2 regions of the Mesorhizobium sp. M7A.F.Ca.CA.004.04.2.1 genome follow, and region 1 is predicted to be linked to the other one. Evidence: riboswitches for the same ligand, from Rfam matches in the RefSeq annotation. Region 1 holds a riboswitch; the other holds the start of a gene.
The links. Region 1 has a riboswitch for cobalamin ahead of bluB (5,6-dimethylbenzimidazole synthase). Riboswitches for the same ligand answer to the same signal wherever they lie in the genome.
Positions count from the first base shown of each region.

Region 2: another riboswitch for cobalamin. It lies ahead of EN893_RS08020 (ABC transporter ATP-binding protein); the one in region 1 lies ahead of bluB (5,6-dimethylbenzimidazole synthase).

Region 1 covers NZ_RZPH01000033.1:1,610-12,214, reverse strand. The annotation lists gene EN893_RS03200 (GNAT family N-acetyltransferase) at 1-304, shown strand, start outside; gene EN893_RS03195 (hypothetical protein) at 389-682, opposite strand; gene dxs (1-deoxy-D-xylulose-5-phosphate synthase) at 847-2,760, opposite strand; gene EN893_RS03185 (pirin family protein) at 2,890-3,810, opposite strand; gene EN893_RS03180 (DUF2277 domain-containing protein) at 3,850-4,116, opposite strand; gene EN893_RS03175 (exodeoxyribonuclease VII small subunit) at 4,227-4,478, opposite strand; gene EN893_RS03170 (histone deacetylase family protein) at 4,482-5,408, opposite strand; cobalamin riboswitch at 5,530-5,710, shown strand; partial or broken gene bluB (5,6-dimethylbenzimidazole synthase) at 5,713-6,387, shown strand; partial or broken gene EN893_RS03160 (hypothetical protein) at 6,510-7,492, opposite strand; gene EN893_RS03155 (TetR/AcrR family transcriptional regulator) at 7,780-8,388, opposite strand; gene EN893_RS03150 (MFS transporter) at 8,510-9,733, shown strand; gene EN893_RS03145 (GNAT family N-acetyltransferase) at 9,772-10,314, opposite strand; gene ribB (3,4-dihydroxy-2-butanone-4-phosphate synthase) at 10,348-10,605, opposite strand, start outside.
Region 2 covers NZ_RZPH01000117.1:845-9,319, reverse strand. The annotation lists partial or broken gene EN893_RS08030 (iron chelate uptake ABC transporter family permease subunit) at 1-230, opposite strand, end outside; gene EN893_RS08025 (ABC transporter substrate-binding protein) at 366-1,313, opposite strand; gene EN893_RS08020 (ABC transporter ATP-binding protein) at 1,363-2,151, opposite strand; cobalamin riboswitch at 2,313-2,520, opposite strand; gene EN893_RS08015 (AraC family transcriptional regulator) at 2,776-3,609, shown strand; gene EN893_RS08010 (DSD1 family PLP-dependent enzyme) at 3,614-4,753, opposite strand; gene EN893_RS08005 (D-arabinono-1,4-lactone oxidase) at 4,753-6,030, opposite strand; gene EN893_RS08000 (MFS transporter) at 6,044-7,231, opposite strand; gene EN893_RS07995 (TetR/AcrR family transcriptional regulator) at 7,357-7,983, shown strand; gene EN893_RS39075 (hypothetical protein) at 8,010-8,357, opposite strand; gene EN893_RS39070 (hypothetical protein) at 8,409-8,475, shown strand, end outside.

The DNA.
Region 1 (10,605 bases):
AACGATGATGGCTTTCGTCACCACCTATGATCCGGCCTTCGAACGGGCCTCGCCGGGGATGGTCTTGATGATGGATTACATCCAGTGGTCGTTTGACCGGGGCTTGACCACGATCGATTTTCTCTGCGGCGGCGAGGATTTCAAGCGCCGCTTTGCGACGCATTCGGTGATCTTGTCGTCGGTGGTGGGTGGACGAAACCTGCGCGGACGCCTAGCCGCCCTGGCAGACCGCGCCCGCCACGCGGCGCAATCCTGGCGCCCCGAGAAATCGGCGCAGCAAGCGGAGCTGGTTGCGGCGGAGTAGCATTGCCGACGCTTTTTAGATCGCCTGCACAGCGGCAAGCGCGAAACGATCGGGCAATCCCGATCAAGGCTTGCTGTCTTCAGCTCAGAATACGGTTCGCGAAACCGGGCGCTCGACGGCTGGAGACAAGCCATCCTCACGGCCGCCCGAAGCTTGCTCGCGTGCAGGCTCGATGGCACCCGCAGGCGCGGGAACAGGGGCCGGCAGAACCACCAATTGCGGCACCTGCTTGAAGGAAAAGCCGCCGCGGATGTCGCCCATCTTGCCGGCGATGATGCCCATCGCCGCCTTTTCGAGGCTGCGGTCATAGCGCGTTTCGGCTGTGGCCGGCGCGATGATAACGGCGCAAAGTGCTGCGCCGCACAGAAGCGTTTTCATTGTTGTTGTCTCCCTGCCTGATCACGATCTAGCAGGGCGCCATTGAAAAACGGCCAAGAGACACGGTAAGCAAAGCGCCAAATGGCAGCGTAAACAATGCCTTAAGATCGCTTGCCGGCAAACTAATTCAAGTCTTTGAGACTTTGATTCAGGCGCGCTGGGATTCAGGCGCGCTGGGCGTGGACTGTGTGCCCGAGTGCCACGAACACGGTGCGCACGATGCCGGCGGCATCGAGCCCGGCATCGGCATACATCTTTTCCGGCTTGGCGTGGTCGCTGAACGCGTCGGGCAGCACCAGCGGACGCACCTTCAGGCCGCTTTCCAGCAGGCCCTCATGGGCAAGGAACTGCAGCACGTGGCTGGCGAAGCCGCCGACGGCGCCCTCCTCCACCGTCACCAGCACCTCATGCGAGCGGGCCAGCCGCCGGATCAGATCCTGGTCGAGCGGCTTGGCGAAACGGGCGTCGGCGACCGTGGTGGACAGCCCGGCAGCACCTAGCTCCTCCGCGGCGATCAGGCAATCCTGCAGCCGCGTGCCGAAAGACAGCAATGCAACCTTGGTACCCTCCTTGACGATGCGGCCCTTGCCGATTTCGAGAACCGAGCCGCGCTCCGGCATGTCGACGCCGACGCCATTGCCGCGCGGATAGCGGAAGGCGATCGGACCCTCATCATAGCTCGCCGCGGTGCGCACCATGTGGCGCAGCTCCGCCTCGTCGGCGGCCGCCATGACGACGAAACCCGGCAGTGTCGCCAGGAAGGTGGTGTCGAAGGCGCCGCAATGGGTCGCGCCATCGGCGCCGACGAAACCGGCGCGGTCGATGGGAAACCGCACCGGCAATTTCTGAATAGCGACGTCGTGGACGACCTGGTCGTAGGCGCGCTGCAGGAAGGTGGAATAGATGGCCGCGAACGGCTTGCAGCCTTCGGTGGCAAGGCCGGCGGCGAAGGTCACCGCGTGCTGTTCGGCGATGCCGACATCGAAGGTGCGCGATGGGAACGCTTCACCGAACAGGTCGAGGCCGGTGCCGCTCGGCATGGCGGCCGTGACGGCGACGATGCGGTCGTCCTCGCGGCCCTCCTGGACCAGGCTTTCGGCGAACACCTTGGTGTAGGCCGGTGCGTTGGCTGGCGCCTTGGCCTGCGCGCCGGTGATGACGTCGAACTTGTTGACGCCGTGATATTTGTCGGCGGCGGCTTCGGCCGGCGCATAGCCCTTGCCCTTCTGGGTGACGACATGGATGAGCACCGGGCCTTCGCCATTGTCGCGGACATTTTTCAGGACCGGGATCAGGTGCTCCAGATTGTGGCCGTCTATGGGGCCGATGTGATAGAAGCCGAGTTCCTCGAACAGCGTGCCGCCGGTGACATAGCCGCGTGCATGCTCGACCGCCCTTGTGATCGCACGATCCGCGCGCTTGCCGAGATAGGACGTCAGTTTCTTGCCGAAATCGCGCAGGCCGATATAGGCCTTGCCGGAGGCCAGCCGCGCCAGATAGGCGCTCATCGCGCCGGTCGGCGGCGCGATCGACATGTCGTTGTCATTGAGAATGACGATCAGCCGTGCATCGAGCGCACCGGCATTGTTCATCGCCTCATAGGCCATGCCGGCAGACATGGCGCCATCGCCGATGACGGCAATGACGCTGTTGCGGCCGCCGGAGAGATCGCGGGCGGCGGCCATGCCGAGGCCGGCCGATATCGATGTCGAGGAGTGGGCGGCGCCGAAGGGATCGTACTCGCTCTCGGCGCGGCGGGTGAAGCCGGACAGACCGCCTTCCTGGCGCAGCGTGCGGATACGGTCGCGGCGGCCGGTCAGGATCTTGTGCGGATAGGCCTGGTGGCCGACATCCCAGATCAGCCTGTCATCGGGGGTGTTGAAGACATAGTGCAGCGCCACTGTCAGCTCGACCACGCCAAGCCCGGCGCCCAGATGACCACCCGTGCGGGAGACGGCGTCGACCAGCTCGGCGCGAAGCTCGGACGCCAATTGCGGCAGTTCACTTTCCGCAAGCGTGCGCAGGTCGGCCGGGATGCGGACCTTGTCGAGAAGCGGCGTATGCGGCGTTGCGTTCACTGTGCTCGGGCTTTCGGTTGATGGGCGAATAGGCCGCCGGCCGGCGAAAGTAAATGCGTGTCAGTGACGCGGATCAGGCCCTAGTCTTTTGTCTATGCATTTCGTTCTGCCACTTTCCGGCGACGGGCATCAGCTTTCCGGCAGCGGGATGAACTCTTCCTCGTCTCCGGGAACGATGTCGAAGCGGCCCGCCTTCCATTCTTGCTTGGCCTGTTCGATGCGCTCCTTCGATGAGGAGACGAAATTCCACCAGATATAACGCTTCGAACCAAGAGAGGCGCCGCCGAACAGCATGAAATGCGCGCCGGTCAGCGACGACACGACGATCTCGTCACCGGGACGGAACACCAGCAGCCGTTCGGCTGGGAACACATCGCCCGAAATCGAGACCTCGCCCTCCAGCGTGTAAATGGCGCGTTCTTCCGCATCGGCCGGGATTTTCACGCTGGCGCCGGGCGCCAGGCGCAGGTCGGCGTAGAGCGTCTCCGAGTCGGCCCTGACCGGCGACCGCAACCCCTGGAAATCGCCGATGATGAGGCGCCCGTTGACGCCTTCGGCATCGATCTCGGGAAGCCTGAGCGCTCCTGTGTTCTCGAAAACCGGTGCCACCTCTTCCTTGTCGTCCGGCAGCGCCAGCCATGTCTGCAGACCGGATACCGACATCGGCGCGCCACGCAGTTCCTCCGGCGTACGCTCCGAATGGACGATGCCGCGGCCAGCGGTCATCAAATTCACGTCGCCGGGCTGAATGACCATTTCGGTGCCGAGTGAATCGCGGTGCCGGATCTTGCCGTCGAACAGATAGGTGACCGTCGACAGGCCGATATGCGGATGCGGACGGACGTCGAGCGCCTGGCCGGCCCGCAGGATGGCAGGACCCATGCGGTCGAAGAAGATGAACGGCCCGACCAGCCGCCTTTTTGCCGTCGGCAGGGCACGGCGCACCTGAAAACCGCCGATGTCCTTGGCGTTCGGAATGACCATCAATTCGATCTGGTCGCTGGCAAAGGCGTCGCCTGCCTCAGGGTCTTTCCCGGGGAAGAAGCTCATGGACTCTCCTTGTCGGCCGTCGAAGGCCGCCTGGCCGCGTCAGGCAAAGCGGATCGCCGCCTTTGCCCGCAGCTTGGCCGCCACCTCTTCGCGATTACGCGGATGCTGATGGGTTTCCAGGGAATCGAGCAGTTCGCGCGCCGAGGCCGCGATGGCTTCGACGGCATGGTCGAAGGCGTGCTGGTTCTGCTTCGAGGGTCGCGTCGTTCCGCTCAGCTTGCGGACGAACTGAAGAGCCGCGTCGCGCACCTCGTCAGGGGTTGCCGGCGGATCAAAATTGAACAGGGTCTTGATGTTTCTGCACATCGCTTCCGTATCTCCTCTTGTCCTTGAGCTGTTTCAATCGGGACGAGTTATATCCTCGATCATGATCATGTCCAAAAACCGGTGAGGCGAGCCTATGTTCGGACCGGGCCTCAATCCGCGTCGAGCGGCTCCGTTCCGACCGGCTTGCCGTCGCGCGACAGCCTGATCTTCTCGACCTTGTCCTCGGCGGCCTTCAGCAGCCGGTCGCAATGCGCCTTCAGCGCCTCGCCACGTTCATAGATCTTGATCGACTGGTCGAGCGGCACGTCGCCACGCTCCAGATCATCGACGATCTTCTCCAGCGCATCGAGTGCCTGCTCGAAGCTCATCGCCTTGACGTCTTCGTTGGTCTCATCGGCCATCATTCATCCTTTCATCAGTCGCCCGACATGGGCGGCGACCGAAAATGCCAATCCCTGCAGATCGTAGCCGCCCTCGAGCAGGCTGACGAGCCGGTTGCCGCTGTGGCGTGCCGCGCGCTGCATCAGTTGGCCGGTCGCCCAATCGAAATCATCCTCGGTCAGATTGATCTCGGCCAGCGGATCGCGGTGGTGCGCGTCGAACCCCGCCGAAATGATAATCAGGTCGGGCGCGAAATTGTCGAGCGCGGGCAGGACGCGCGACAGGAAGGCATCGCGAAACACCTCGCTGCCAGTCTGCGGCGCCAGCGGCGCGTTGACGATGTTGCCGGCGCCCGTTTCGTTCTTCGCTCCGGTGCCGGGATAAAGCGGCATCTGGTGTGTCGAGCAATAGAGCACCGACGGATCGTCCCAGAAAATGTCCTGCGTGCCATTGCCGTGATGCACGTCCCAGTCGACGATGGCAACGCGTTCGACACCGTGTTTCTTCTGCGCATAACGCGCCGCGATCGCCGCCGTGTTGAACAGGCAGAAGCCCATGGCCGTGGTCTTTTCGGCATGATGGCCGGGCGGCCGGGCGGCGACGAAGACGTTGTCGGCGCGGCCCGAAAAGACGTCATCGACGGCGGCGTTGGCGGCGCCGATCGCGGTGATCGCCGCTTGCCAGCTCTTCGGACTGGCAGTGGTGTCGGCATCGATGCGGGCAATCCCCTCGTCGGGAATGGCGGCGCGCACGCGGGCGACGAAATCGGCGGGATGCGCGTAGAGGATGGTGGCCTCGTCGCCTTCCGGCGCCTGGATACGATCGAGCCCGGCAAAGGCTTCCTCATCGAGCACGCGCTCGATGGCACGCAAGCGGTCGGGCCGCTCGGGATGTCCGGGCGGCGTGAGATGCTCGAGGAAGATCGGATGGGTGTAGAGACGGGTGGTCATCGTCCTAATCTAGTGACCCGGATCGACAAAGGCCATGCACGGGCGGCCGATGACTGGGGAAAATCGCGACTGCGTCCATTCGCGTCGCTGCAAGCATTGGCGTCCTCAGCACTTCGGCGTAAGGTTTTTGGTACTGCCTGGTGCCCGCCGCAAGCGGGAGAATCGGGAACACGGTTGAATTCCGTGGCGTGCCCAACGCTGTGAGGGGGACCGCGCCGGTAAATGCCACTGTCGATGACGGGAAGGCACCGGACGCGGGTTGATCCCGAGCCAGAAGACCGGCCTGGCAGGCATCGTCATCCGCATGGTCAGGCGGATGATATCAATTGCAATCGCAAGGGGACAAGCGATGCCGGAACACCTGACCGCTGCTGTTGGCGACGGATTTGACCAGAGTGCGCGCGATGCGGTCTATCGCGCCATGTTCACACGGCGCGACGTGCGCAGCCATTTCCTGCCCACCGCGATCGATGACGACGTGCTGGCGCGGCTGCTGCTTGCTGCCCATCACGCGCCATCGGTCGGCTTCATGCAGCCATGGAATTTCATTGTCATTCGTGACATCGAGCGACGGGCGGAGGTGCGCGACCTGTTCCTGGCCGCGCGCGAGCAGGAACTGCCGGCGATCGACGAAGAGCGGCAGGAACTCTACCGCAAGCTCAAGCTGGAAGGCATCTGCGAAAGCGCGCTCAACATCTGCATCACCTGCGACCGGCAGCGCTCGAAGGGTTCGCCGCTGGGACGCTGGCACAATCCGGAGATGGATCTCTACAGCACCGTCTGCGCGGTGCAGAATTTCTGGCTGGCCGCGCGTGCCGAGGGCGTCGGTGTAGGCTGGGTCAGCATCATCGAAGCGCAGGCGCTAAAGCGGCTGTTGGCCATTCCGGACCACGTAACGCCGATCGCCTATCTCTGCGTCGGCCGTGTTTCCGAGTTCGCTCCCAAACCGGACCTTGAAACGCATGGCTGGGGACGGCGGCTGCCGCTGCCGGAGCTGATCATGAGCGAGACCTTTTCCGGGCAAGGCGAGACACAGCTCAAATCCACCGTGGCGCGCCTCAACACCGTTTCTGCCTCACCAGACATCACCCGCCCGGCCGATCAGGGTGTGGCGCCGGCCGTAGCCCAGCGCGAACCGCCGAAGGAGGCGAGCGCCTTGTCCTTGAGCTCCCTGAACTTCGACGACGCCTCGGCCAGCCGGGCGTCCCAGGCCGGATCCGGCACCTGGCCCGCGATGGTCTTGAAATAGACCTGCATCAGGCAGGCGATGGCGAAGGGTTCAATGAATGCCGCCTTGAATGCCCAGGCGAAGACGATGGCGAGCACAAAAGCCCAGCCGGCGAGCTGGCCAGGCATCAGGAACAGAATCGCGCCGGCAGGCGCCAGCATCATCAGAAAGATGATGAACGACACGCCCCACATGATGACCGCCAGCCAGACGGCGTTCTTGACCATGACCTTGCCGTTCTGGGCATAGAGCACGACGCCCTGGCGCGCCGTCTCGAAGGGCGAGGCTGAATTGATGCGGATGTTGTAGCCGAGGATGATCTCGTCGACATAGGTCAGCGACAGGCGGATCACCGTGTTGATGAAGGAGACCAGGCCGCTCAGGCCCGGTATCGGCAGGAAGGCGGCGATGCCGCCGAGCAGGCCGGTGATGGCGCGGATGGCGCCCTTGACGAGTTGGTCGACGACGAAAAGGATGTTGGCCTCGGCGAAACGCTGGGTCACGATATCCCTGGCATAGGCGATCTGGTCCTGACGCCGGGAATGTCGCGGCCGTCGATCAGATGAACCATGACGGCGATGTGGCCGGCCTTGACGACATAGAGGATGTATTCGCGGATCCAATACACAGCGATCGAGACGAGGCCAAACCCGACCACGCCGCCCCACAGGGCAAAGGACATGGGCCCGTCGGGATCAGTGGAGATATGGCCGACGCCATAGCCGACCGAGGCGCCGGTGCCCGTCGCCATAATGTAGGCCAGCGTGATGCCGAAATAGACGATCATGCGAAAGACGATGAACGGCCAGGTCCGCATCATGATGGACACCGACCGGCCGATCTCAAAATCCCACATGTGCCCCGAATCTCCGCCTCAGAGATGGTGGAAGAGGATGGACTCAACCCGGCGATTGTCAATTGCCGGCCCTGACGCCAAAGGGCAACGAATTCGGGCTAACGGGTTTCTTCGGAGCCTTCGCCGGCGCGTAGGCTGACGGAGCATCAAACGAAAAACCCGCCTGTGCGGCGGGTCACTGGCGCAAATCAGCACCATGGACGAATATGTACCTTAGCTGAGGTCACCGAGTCAAGAAAAAATTCCTATCGGGAACAGCTGCCGGCACGAAAGCTCCGGTGGGAACTTCAATTCGACTGCGGGTCCGGCTTCTTGAGCAGGCCTTCGAGCAGTTGCTTGAACGCCGTCACCACCTTCTTCGACGTCGCTTCGGGGTCGCTCGAATTGGCGATCCGTTGCGCTGCCTGGCTGCTCGCTCCGTTGATCAGTCGCGAGGCCGTCTCGGGGTCGAGGCTGGAGACAACGACCCCCTCCTCCTGCAGCGCGGTCAGATGGTCGGTCATTGAAGCGATGCACGCACTGCAATTCGGCCATTGCGCTGGATCCCCCAGCACGGCCGGGCCATCCCGGAACATGATGCGCTGGATTTCCGGCTCCAGCGCCATCTCGATATAGGTCGAGCACTCGTCGACGAAATGCTGCCAACGGGTCGGCGCTCTCGACGCGACCTCATTGATGCGCGCCGCCATCTCGCCGTCAATCTGGGCTATGACCGCCTGCAGCAGCCCCTTTTTGTCGCCGAAATGATGATAGAGCGCGCCGCGCGTCAGCCCGGCCGAAGCGGTGAAATCATCCATCGAGGCTTCCGCATAGCCTGTTGTGCCGAAGGCATGACGGGCCGCCGCGATCAGCTTGGCGCGCGTCTCGGCGATCATCTCCTTGCGGGGTCTGTGCATGGCTTCTGGCCCTATTCACATACGCAACGTATGCCAATTGACATACGCGACGTATGGTCTATTTAATGATCATACGCTCCGTATGTAATTGTCCAATCGTCCTTTGTCGAGGAACCAACCGATGCAAAATCCCTACGCGGAAATCTTTCGTGCCCCGGGAGCCAAGGGCTTTGCGGCCGCCGGCTTCATGGCGCGCCTGCCGATCGCCATGGCGCCCATCGGCATCGTGGCGATGCTGTCGCAGACGCGTGGCGAATACTGGCTGGCCGGAGCCGTCTCGGCGACATACGCGCTGGCCAACGCCTTCGTCGCGCCGCAGATATCGAGACTGGTGGACCGCCTGGGCCAGACACGAATCGTGGTGCCCACCACCATCATCGCGGTGCTGGCTTTCGCGGTCCTGATAGCGGCGGCCAACCAGGACTGGCCGGTTTGGACTCTGTTCGTATCGGCACTGCTGGCCGCCGCCATGCCAAGCATACCGGCGATGGTGCGCGCGCGCTGGACGGAGATTTTCCGGGGGCGGCCGCAGATGAACACCGCATTCGCCTTCGAGTCCGTGGCCGATGAACTGGTCTATATCGCCGGGGCATCGCTATCGGTCGGCCTGAGTGCCGCCCTGTTCCCGGAAGCCGGCGTTCTGGTGAGCACATTATTTCTCGCATTCGGATCAGCGGCCTTCATCCTGCAACGCTCGACCGAGCCCCGGGTGCGGCCGGTCGACCATAACTCAAGCGGCTCGGCGATCCGCCTGCGGCCGGTTCAGATCATCACCCTCGCCCTGATCTTCATCGGCGCAACCTTCGCGACGACGGAAGTGACCACCGTGGCGATCACCAAGGAGCTTGGCCAACCGGGCGCCGCCAGCCTCGTCATCGGCGTTTATGCGCTGGGATCGTTCGTGCTCGGCATCATCGTCGGCGCGCTCAGCCTGAAGGCGCCGCTGAAACGCCAGCTGGCCATCGCAGTCGCCCTCGTCGCGCTCGGCACGCTGTTGCCGCTCACCGCCGACACCGTGCCACTGCTGGCGCTGACCGTGTTCATCAGCGGTGTGGCGATCTCGCCGACCTTCATCACCGCGTTCGGCCTGATCGAGCGGCATGTGCCGGAAGCGATGCTGACCGAAGGCATCACCTGGGTCATGACCGGCATCGGCATCGGCATGGCGCTGGGCTCGTTCGCGGCCGGCGCGATGGTGGATGCGTTCGGCGCCAAGAGCGGGTTCTGGGTGTCGGTGGCTTCAGGCACGATCGCACTGGCCACGGTGCTGCTCGGCCAACGCAGCCTTGCCACGACTGAGTGCGAGATGGACGGATGCGAAGCAGCCGCGATTGCCGCGGAATAGTTCCGGCGCGTCCGGGCTTTAGGACCGGGCGCGCCGCTCTAGGCGGCCGGGCCTGAAATATTGGCTTTTCCCGGGTGCGCCAATGCCAAAAGTATCGTTGGCGCCCCGCGCAGCATCACCTCTTTTTCGAAGGCGAAGCCACATTTCTCCAGCACCCGTCGCGAGGCCGGATTGGCGGGGCGGACGAGGCCGACAACCCGATCGGCACGCAAGGGGCCGAACGCGGTGCGCAGTGCTTCCATCACCAATTCCGTGGCATAGCCATGTCCCCAGGCCGCCGGATGAAGATGATGGGACAGGTTCAGACCGTCGAAATCCGCCGATACCGTGACGCCGCCGAAGCCGATCAACTTTCCATCCGCCTCGACTGCCCAGCGGCCAAAGCCGTGCTTGTCCCAATGACCGATGTCGCGCCTCAGCCGCGCGGCGCTCTGCTGGGCTCTATCCGGAACAGGGTCGGGTCGATGCGCAACAAGCTCCCCGCGCGAAAAGAGATCGATCAGGAAATCCAGATCAGCCTCTGCCGGGCGGCGCAGCAAAAGCCGCTCGCTGCGCTGGCTGGAAGGCAGGGGCGCATTCATCCGTCTTCTCCGGCAACCGGATCGGCGGGAGGCTCAGAGGATCTCGGTCTTGGCGATGTGGATGCCAAAACCTTCGAGGCCGACATAGTGGCGTTCGCGCGAGGCGATCAGGTTGATCGAGGAGATGCCGAGATCCTTGAGGATCTGCGCGCCGAGCCCGATCTCGCGCCACTCGTTTTCGCGGCGGCGGGCCTCTTCGTGATCCTCGCGGTCGCCGCTTGCCGGTCGTTTGCGCTCCTGATGCGCAACGCCGACGGAGCCTTCTCTGAGATAGACGATGACGCCGCGCCT
Region 2 (8,475 bases), on a different contig from region 1:
TGCAGCAGCGCACCGACGACGCCGAGACCGGCCCCGACGCAGATGGCCAGGATCGTGCGCGGCAGCCGCAGGTCGACGACGATCTTGCCTACCGGCCCGGACACGTCGTGCCCGCTGAAGCCAATCGCACGGCCAAGCGAGGCAACGACGTCGGCCAACGGAATCAACGTCGAGCCATAGGCGATCGACAGCAGAGCGAGAGCGGCGATCGCCGCCGCTCCCACCAGCATGGCCAGTGCGAATGCCGGATGGCGCAAACCTGGAAATGCGTCGTGTCTGTCAGGACGCGTGCGACGCACTTCCAGGATCTTTTGCTCATGCATGTCGTTGCCCCAAAACCGCTGCGCACTTTTGGGCGACAGGCATCAAAACGCTTCCGGATGCATGGCCTTGGCGATTTTGTCGATCGCTTCGATATTGGCGGGTCCGGGTGTCAGTTCGGCATAGCGCAGGGCGACGAAGCGCTCGTTCTTGACCGCGTCCGTTTCTTTCATCGCCGGGTGGGACTTCAGGAAATCAAGCAGTTTCCTGTAGCCGCCGCCGTCCTGGTAATCGAGCAGGATGAGGAATTGCGGATTGCGCGACGCCACCGTTTCCCAGTCCGTGTTGCCCCAGCTGGTCTCCATGTCGCCCATGATGTTGTCGCCGCCGGCGGCTGATATCATGGCGCTGGGGATGGCGAACTTGCCTGCTGTGAACGGTTTGTCCTCGCCGGAATCATAGAGAAACACTCGCGTACCCTTGCCGTTGCCGACCTTGGCGGTGATGTCGGCGAGCTGCTTCTTCCAGCCGGAGACAAGCTTCTCCGCCTCGGCCTCCTTGCCGAAAATCTTGCCCAGCTTTTCGACGTCGCCATAGAGCAGGTCCATCGAGGCGGCTGGGCGGCTCTTGTCGAGATGGACGCAGCTTTCCGTCAGCACCAGCGTCTTGATGCCGTGCGGAGCAAGCGTATCGGGTGTCACCTCGCCGCCCGGCTTCATGCCGTAATACCAGCCGGCGAAGAAGAAATCCGGCTCGACCGCGACGAGGTTTTCGAGCGTCGGATATTTCGGCGCCAGTTCCGGGATCGAACCCTGCTCGGCCTTGAATTCGGGACCCACCTTGTACCATCCGGTGATGCCGGTCAGGCCGACGATCGACGGCTGCAGTTTCAGCGCGAAAGCCATCTCGGCCATGTTGAGATCCTGGATGACGGCGCGCTTCGGCGGCGCATCGAAGGTCAGCGGCTTGCCGCAGCTGTCGACCGTGACCGGGAAGGCCAGGGCTGTCGAGGCCAGCAGCGAGAAGACAAGCGAAAAGGCCAGGCGTTTCACGGGTTTGCTCCTTGTGGATGGGATTGGGTCGACTACGAGATGGCTTCAATCACGTCGGCGGCGCGGCACGGTTCGGCACATCGAACACCGTCAGTTCGCGGTCTTCGGTCGGATGGCGCAGACGCAGCACATCGATGCCGAAAATCTCGCGGATCAGCTTTTGGGTCAGGGCTTCGCGCGGTGCGGCGAGCGCTTGCAGACGGGCATGGTTCATCACCGCCACCCTGGTGGCGAACGGTGCCACCAGCGCCAGATCGTGCAGCACCGCGATCACCGTCATCTCGAAGCCTGCCACGAGGTCGAGCAGTTCGCCGCGGGCACGCGGGTCGAGATGGTTGGTCGGCTCGTCGAGGAACAGGATTTTTGGCTGCTGGGCGATGGCGCGCGCAAGTTGGGCGCGCTGGCGCTCGCCGCCCGACAGCGAGCCGATGGTGCGGCCAAATAGCGGCAGCAGGCCGGTCCGGCGCAGTGCATCGACGACGATCTCGCGCTCCTCGCTCCTGCGCCGCAGCCCGGCGTGCGGAACCCGGCCAAGCTCGACATAGTCGATCACCGCCAGCCGCGGATCGGGCTGGTCGGTCTGGCCGACCACGGCAATGTGCAGCGCCCGTTCGGCGGCTGAAATCCTGTCCAGGCGGCGCCCGCCGAGCTTCACCTCGCCGGAGCTCGGACGCAGCATGCCCGACAGCATGCGCAGCAGCGTCGTCTTGCCGGCGCCGTTGGGACCGATGATGGCAAGGCGATCGCCGGCGGCCACCGAGAAGCTGACCGCCTGAACCAGATCCCGCCCATTCGCCGTGACGCAGAGGTCACGGGCTTCGAGAAGCGCTACGGTCATCGGCTGCTGCCCGCCGGCTTGCCGGGACGGCAAAGCGTATATACGACGATGCGATGGATGGAGCCGTCCAACTTTCCGTCACTTTCCAAAACTGGCGACGGAAGGAAGCTGGCGAACCGGCCGACAAGACCGGGATTCGCGTTTCCTCCCGGCACACCCCGTCCGGTCAACTCAGTGATGGCAGGTCTCCTGGCTCACGGGTCGTTGCGCCATCCAGCCTTCCCAGCCTTGCCGGCCAGTGGCATTCACGGATTTTGCTCGCCGCTTACAGTTGCGGGGGCAGCCACGGTCTCGACCTGAGCAGGCCTCACCGTGTTCCCTTTTCACCCCTCGCCTTTCGACTCGGGGACCATCACCGCTTCAGCGTAGATTTGCGCCGATCGCTTCGCAATGGATTTCTCGGACGGAGTGGTGGGCCAGCTAAGGGAAACAGGCATCGCATGCTCTCTTTATGTAATAATATAACATACCTAAGAGATGACGCCGGTCGCTGTCAAGCGAAAGCTCATGGGGCGGTTGGCCGGATGGCGACCGGCATCGGCGCAGATTGCACGGGATGCGCAATTTCGATCAAACTGGCTGCGCCAGGAAACGGCAGGATGATCTGGCCAATGCGAGGAGAAAATGGACCCGACCGAGAAAGCGCTGTGGTTCGTCGAAAGCCATCTGCCGGAGGCGATCTCGCTTGATGATGTCGCGCAAAACAGCGGCGTGTCGCGTTTTCATGTGACGCGCGCCTTCGGCGCCGCCACCGGCCGGTCGGTGATGGGCTACATGCGCTCACGCCGGCTGACCGAGGCGGCGCGCAAGCTGGCGGGCGGGGCGCCCGACATCCTCGCCGTCGCGCTCGACGCCGGCTACAACTCGCATGAGGCGTTCACCCGTGCCTTCCGCGATCAGTTCGGCACCACGCCGGAACTGGTGCGCGCGCAGGGCACACTCGACAAGCTCGACCTCGTGGAGCCGATCCTGATGGACCAGTCCCTCCTCACCAATCTCGAACCGCCGCGTTTCGAGACCAGCCGGCCGTTCCTGATCGCCGGCCTCGGCGAACGCTGCAGCTGCGAAACCAGCGCCGCCATCCCGATGCAGTGGCAGCGCTTCGGCCCCTATATCGGCAACATTCCGGGCGAGACCGGCGACGTCGCCTATGGCGTCTGCGTCAACGGCGACGATGCCGGCAATTTCGACTACATCGGCGGCGTCGAAGTGTCTGACTTCTCCGACCTGCCCAGGGACTTCTACCGGGTGCGGGTGCCGGCGCAGAAATATGCGGTCTTTGCCCACCGCGACCACATCTCGACCATCCGCCGGACGGTCAACACGATCTGGAACAAATGGCTGCCGGCCTCCGGGCATGAGATCGCGGACGCGCCGGAATTCGAACGCTACGGCCCCGAATTCGACCCGCGCAGCGGCAAGGGCGGGCTGGAGATCTGGATACCGGTGAAGGCGTAGTCGGTCAGGCCATCGGCAACGCCGGCCAGCGATCGGCGATCCGGCCGCCGGAAAACACCGCGATCGACCCGAACTGCTGCAGCACGGCTTCGCTCTGCGTCGGCCTTAGAAACGCGTAGTCGCCGGGCTTTGCGGTCGCGTCGGCGGGCAAGCCCATGAATTGCTGGTTGGAGGACAGGCCGAGCAGCCCGTTCGCCTTCATGCCTTCTGGGAAGACCGGCTCGGCCATCCACTTGCCGCCATAGAGGTAGCAACCCTTGCGCGGGAACCGGCCGAGCGCCTGCAGCAGGCGGGTGACGGCCGGCGGGCCGGGCAGCATCGGCTCGACCATTTTCAGGATCGGCGTGGCGATGAAGGCCGCCGGCTGGAAGCCGTCGAGGCCTGGCGTATCGAAGTCGCTGGGCAGCACAAAGGCCGAGCCCATCGAGACCTCATTGGCCGCGCCGCCATGATGAAGCAGCGCGGTCTTGCTGCCGCCGATGTTCAGGATGCGGCGCTGGTCGGCGCCGAGACAGGCGACGAACGCCGAGGCCTGCGCCGACGCCTTTGCCAATGCCTTTGCCGGTCCGCCGAAAAGGCCAGGAATGAGCGGCGCATGCGCCTCGTAGGCCATGACGCCTTCGCAATGCAGCCGGGCCGGCAACGCGCTCAACGCCTTCGACAAGGCCTCAGGATTGGCGAACCCGCCGCGATGCAGCCCGACATCGATCTCGAAAGCGATGCGCAGGCCGATGCCGAGTTCGTCTGCCAGCGCGCCATATTCCGCCAGTCTTTCCTCGCTGTCGATCAGCCAGCAGACGCGCGACCAGTCGGTATCGGCTTTCACCAGCGCCGCCCTTGCCGCGCCGATCGGCATCGGCTTGCCGTAGAGCAGATCGGCATCCGGGAACGCCTTCAGCACCGCCTCGCTGATCGGCGGGTGGAAGGTCATGAAGCGCTCACTGCCAAGCGCCTTGGCGATATACGCAAGCAGCGGCATGCACGCGAGCGATTTGTCGACCAGCCGCACGGCCAGGCCGGGATCCAGTCTCTCCTTGACCAGGGCAATGTTGCCGTCCAGCCGGTCGCGATCGAGCAGCAGGCAGGGCTGGAAGATGCCGGCGGTCTTCAGCGCATCCGAGAGGGTGGAAAAATAGGTGCTCATCATTCGATGCCGAACAAGCCGGCCATATAGGGCGAGACGAAGCGGTTTTGCGGATCGACGTCGCGGCGCACCGCCATGGCATCGTCCCAGCGCGGGTAGAGCTTTTTCAGATCCGCCGCTTTCAGGCTGTGCATCTTGCCCCAATGCGGCCGGCCGCCATATCTGCGGAAGATCGGCTCCGCCGCCCGCATGAACGGCAGAGGATCGTTCGCTGCATCATGGTGGATGGCGATGGAGCAGGTCAGCCTGTTGTAGAATGGCGAAAGCCAGAACTGGTCCGGCGCGACCGAGCGCACCTCCATCGGGAAATAGACCTCGAGAAAACGCTTCTCGGTCAGCTCGATGATCTCGGCCAACGCCTTCGGCCCTTCCTCGAACGGCAAATGATATTCCATCTCGTTGAACTTGGTCTGCCGGTCGCTGGCATAGACGTTGAGCCAGTCCTGCACGTAGTCCTCGGCGGGAAATCTGACGGCCGCCGAACGGATCAGGCGGCCACGCAGCGATGGCAGCCAGGCAAGTGAGGTGCGCAGCCGACGCAGCGTCCTCAAACCCGCCTCGTCCTCTTCCGGCGGCCGTGCGGTGGGTGCGGCGTCGCTGAAATCGCTGGCGATGAACTGCGCATAGCCGGAGAACGGAATGTAGTAGAATTCGGCCGAGCGATGCGCGGCCATCATCGCCTCGAAGTCGCGCAGCATCTCAGTGATCGGCAGCACATATTTGCGGCGGCGCAACCGGTAGGTCGCGATGTTGTTCAGCGTCACTTCGGTGAGCACGCCGAAAGCGCCGAGCGCGACGCCCATGGCGTGGATCATGTCCTGATCCCCTGCCCGCTTGAAGTCGCGGACCTTGCCAAGCCCGTCGACGATCTGCACCGTCTCCAGCTGCGTGTGATAGGCGCCGAGCGTCGGTCCCGAGCCATGCGTGGCGGTACCCAGCGCGCCGCCGATCGCCTGGCGGTCAATGTCGCCCATATTGGGCAGGCCCTGGCCAATGCCTTGCAGGATGCGCATCAGCGGGCCGAGCCGGGTCCCTGCCCGCACCCGCGCCCGATGTGTTTCGGCGTCGTGCGAGACCAGCCCTTCCAGCCTCTCCAGGGACAGGATCGTGCCTTGCGATTTCACCAGCGGCGTGAAGGAATGACCGGCACCGGCGACGCGCACCGGGCCAGGCGCGGTCCGGACGAGATCACCGAGTTCACCGGCATCGCCGGGGCTGGCGATCAGCTTGGGCTCGGCGCTTACAAAGCCCGACCAGTTGCTCCAAATGTTAGACATGCCACCTCCCCGCTCAGGCAACCGCACGACGGTGACGCGACACAAGGACGAAGAGACCGAGCAGCGCCACGCTGGCGACCGCGCTGGCGGCGGCGAATTCCGGCACCGGCCGGAAATCCTTGCCATCGATGAGCAGCGACGCCGCGATCGGCCCGATCGCCAGGCCGAAAAGCTGGGCTGCCGGCACCAGCAGCACAGCGGTCCGCGTCTCGTCGGCGGTGATCGCCAGACGTATCTGGTAGGGCACGATGAACAGCAGGATAAAGCCCATGGCCAAGGCAGCGACCCAGAACGTTGTCAGGCCAGGGCTACTGGCAAGAACCAGGGAGCTGACAAGCGCGACGACGCCGATCGCCGCGATGGCAAGGCGATAATCGATGCGCGCCTCGAACACGGTGGCCGTCATAGCACCCAGGACCTGCACGGCGAGGCTGGCCGAGACGATCAGGCCGACGGTGCGGCCATCGATGCCATACTGTGCGCCAAGCGGTTCCAGAAAGGCCCAGACCGCGCCGAAGAACATGAAATAGCAGAAGACGGACAGCAGCGCGGTCGTCGAGGGAAGCGTCAGCACATTGACCAGGTTCTCCTCCTTGGGCAGGTCGGCATAGTCACCGGGAACAGTGAAGGCGACCACCAGCGACACGACGCAGACGACGGCAAGAACGATGAAGCCGCCCGACGCCCCTGCGGCCGGGATGACATAGAGCGCCAGCAACAGGGCGAGCGCGCATTGCGCCAGCGTCTGCATGGTGACGAAATAGCCGCCGATGCGCTCGGCGCGCCGCGAGCGGGCGATCAGTTCGGTGGCGATGGCGACCAGACCGCCCTCGGCGAGCCCGGCCAGGGCGCGGGCCGCAATCAGCGTGCTGGTGCTCGCGGCATAGGCCGTCCACACATTGACCAGCGCCAGCAGCAGCAGAAGGACGGCACTTTTCCAGCGCATGTGGTGCGCCGAAAGCAGCATCGCCACGACAGCCGAACCGATGGCAATAGCGATCATCTCGGCTGTGGCGACCAGCGCCAGTTCGTCGCCGCTGACATGGCCTTCGGTGTAGAGAGCTCCGAGCAGCACCGGCTGCAGGCCGAGGATGAGCAGGCCGACCGAACCGATCCACAAGGCCGAGGCGAGCTGCCAGCCGGTCGGATTGCCGACCAGCCAGTCGCCACTGCCTGCGTGGCCGGTATCTGTCGAAGCCAAAGGCGCCTCCCAACGTCCTTGCCGTGCGGCAAAAAAGCTGACAACCTGTCAGTATTTCAGAAACTGATACTTGATCATATTTTCTTGTCAACCGGAATTTGGGAAGCCGTGCGAAAGATCGGTGCATGACGGAATTGAAGAGAATGGCGACCGAGCCGAGGCGCAGGCCCAAGCAGGAACGCAGCCGCGAGCGCATCGACGCGATCCTGTCGACGACCATGCGGCTGATCGGGGAAAAGGGTATCGACGCCGTCACCATGAAGGAAGTCGGCATGCTGGCGGGCGGGCCGATCGCCACCGTCTACCACTATTTTCCCAACAAATCGGCGATCCTGGCGATGCTCTATGAGCGGTTTTCAGAGGTCAGCCGGGCACGGCTGACCACGATCATCGCCGAAATCCGCGAGGCGAACGACGTGATCGTGGCCGCTGACCGGCTGCTCGATGATTATCTCAGCCGTGTCGCCGGCGATCCGGCCATCCAGGATCTGCAGAACGCCATCCAGGCCGACAAGGCGCTCAAAAACCTCGACATCGCCGAAACCCGACACCAGGCCCAAATGTTCTGCGACCACGTCATCGCCTTGCTCGAGCCCGAGAGGCGCGAGCAGTTCGAACGCATGGTCCTGCTGATCTTCCAGCTCGCCGGCGGCGTGGTGCGCCTGGCGCTCGCCGAGGGCGAAGCGGAAAGCCGCCAGACCATCGAGGATTACCGGTCTATCATTCACACGCAGCTGCGACTGTTTCTCTAGGGCGTCCGCGGCGATCTCAGCCGCGCCTATTTCGCCCGATGGATGAGGCCTTCGAAGCCGTGAGTCAGATCGGAAGCGCCGGCCGCGAACATCTTGACGAGGTTTTGCGGACGGCCGGGAGTCTTGTTTGCGTCGAGGAGGACGGCCCTGCCCTCATGCATGACGAAATCGAATTTTCCATAGTCAAAGCCGAGTTCACGCCGACGCTCACGCAATTCGTCGGGCACCGGGACGGGCTCGCGCCGGATCGTCTCTGATGCCTTGACCAGGCGGTTCGGGGAGACGTAGCGGGTGCAGCGCTCGCGCTCTCCGCAAAACACCCAGAAACGAACAGCAAAACCGTCGGGTTCTCTCTCCGGAATGAACTTTTCCACGACGAGATCGTCGCAATCAAAGACGCCATCTGGAACGTCGCCGAGAGATCCATGGACCTCATAAGGATGCAAGGCTGGCAAGCGCGGAAACGGCTGCTGTTTCCCGGCACGCTCGGAT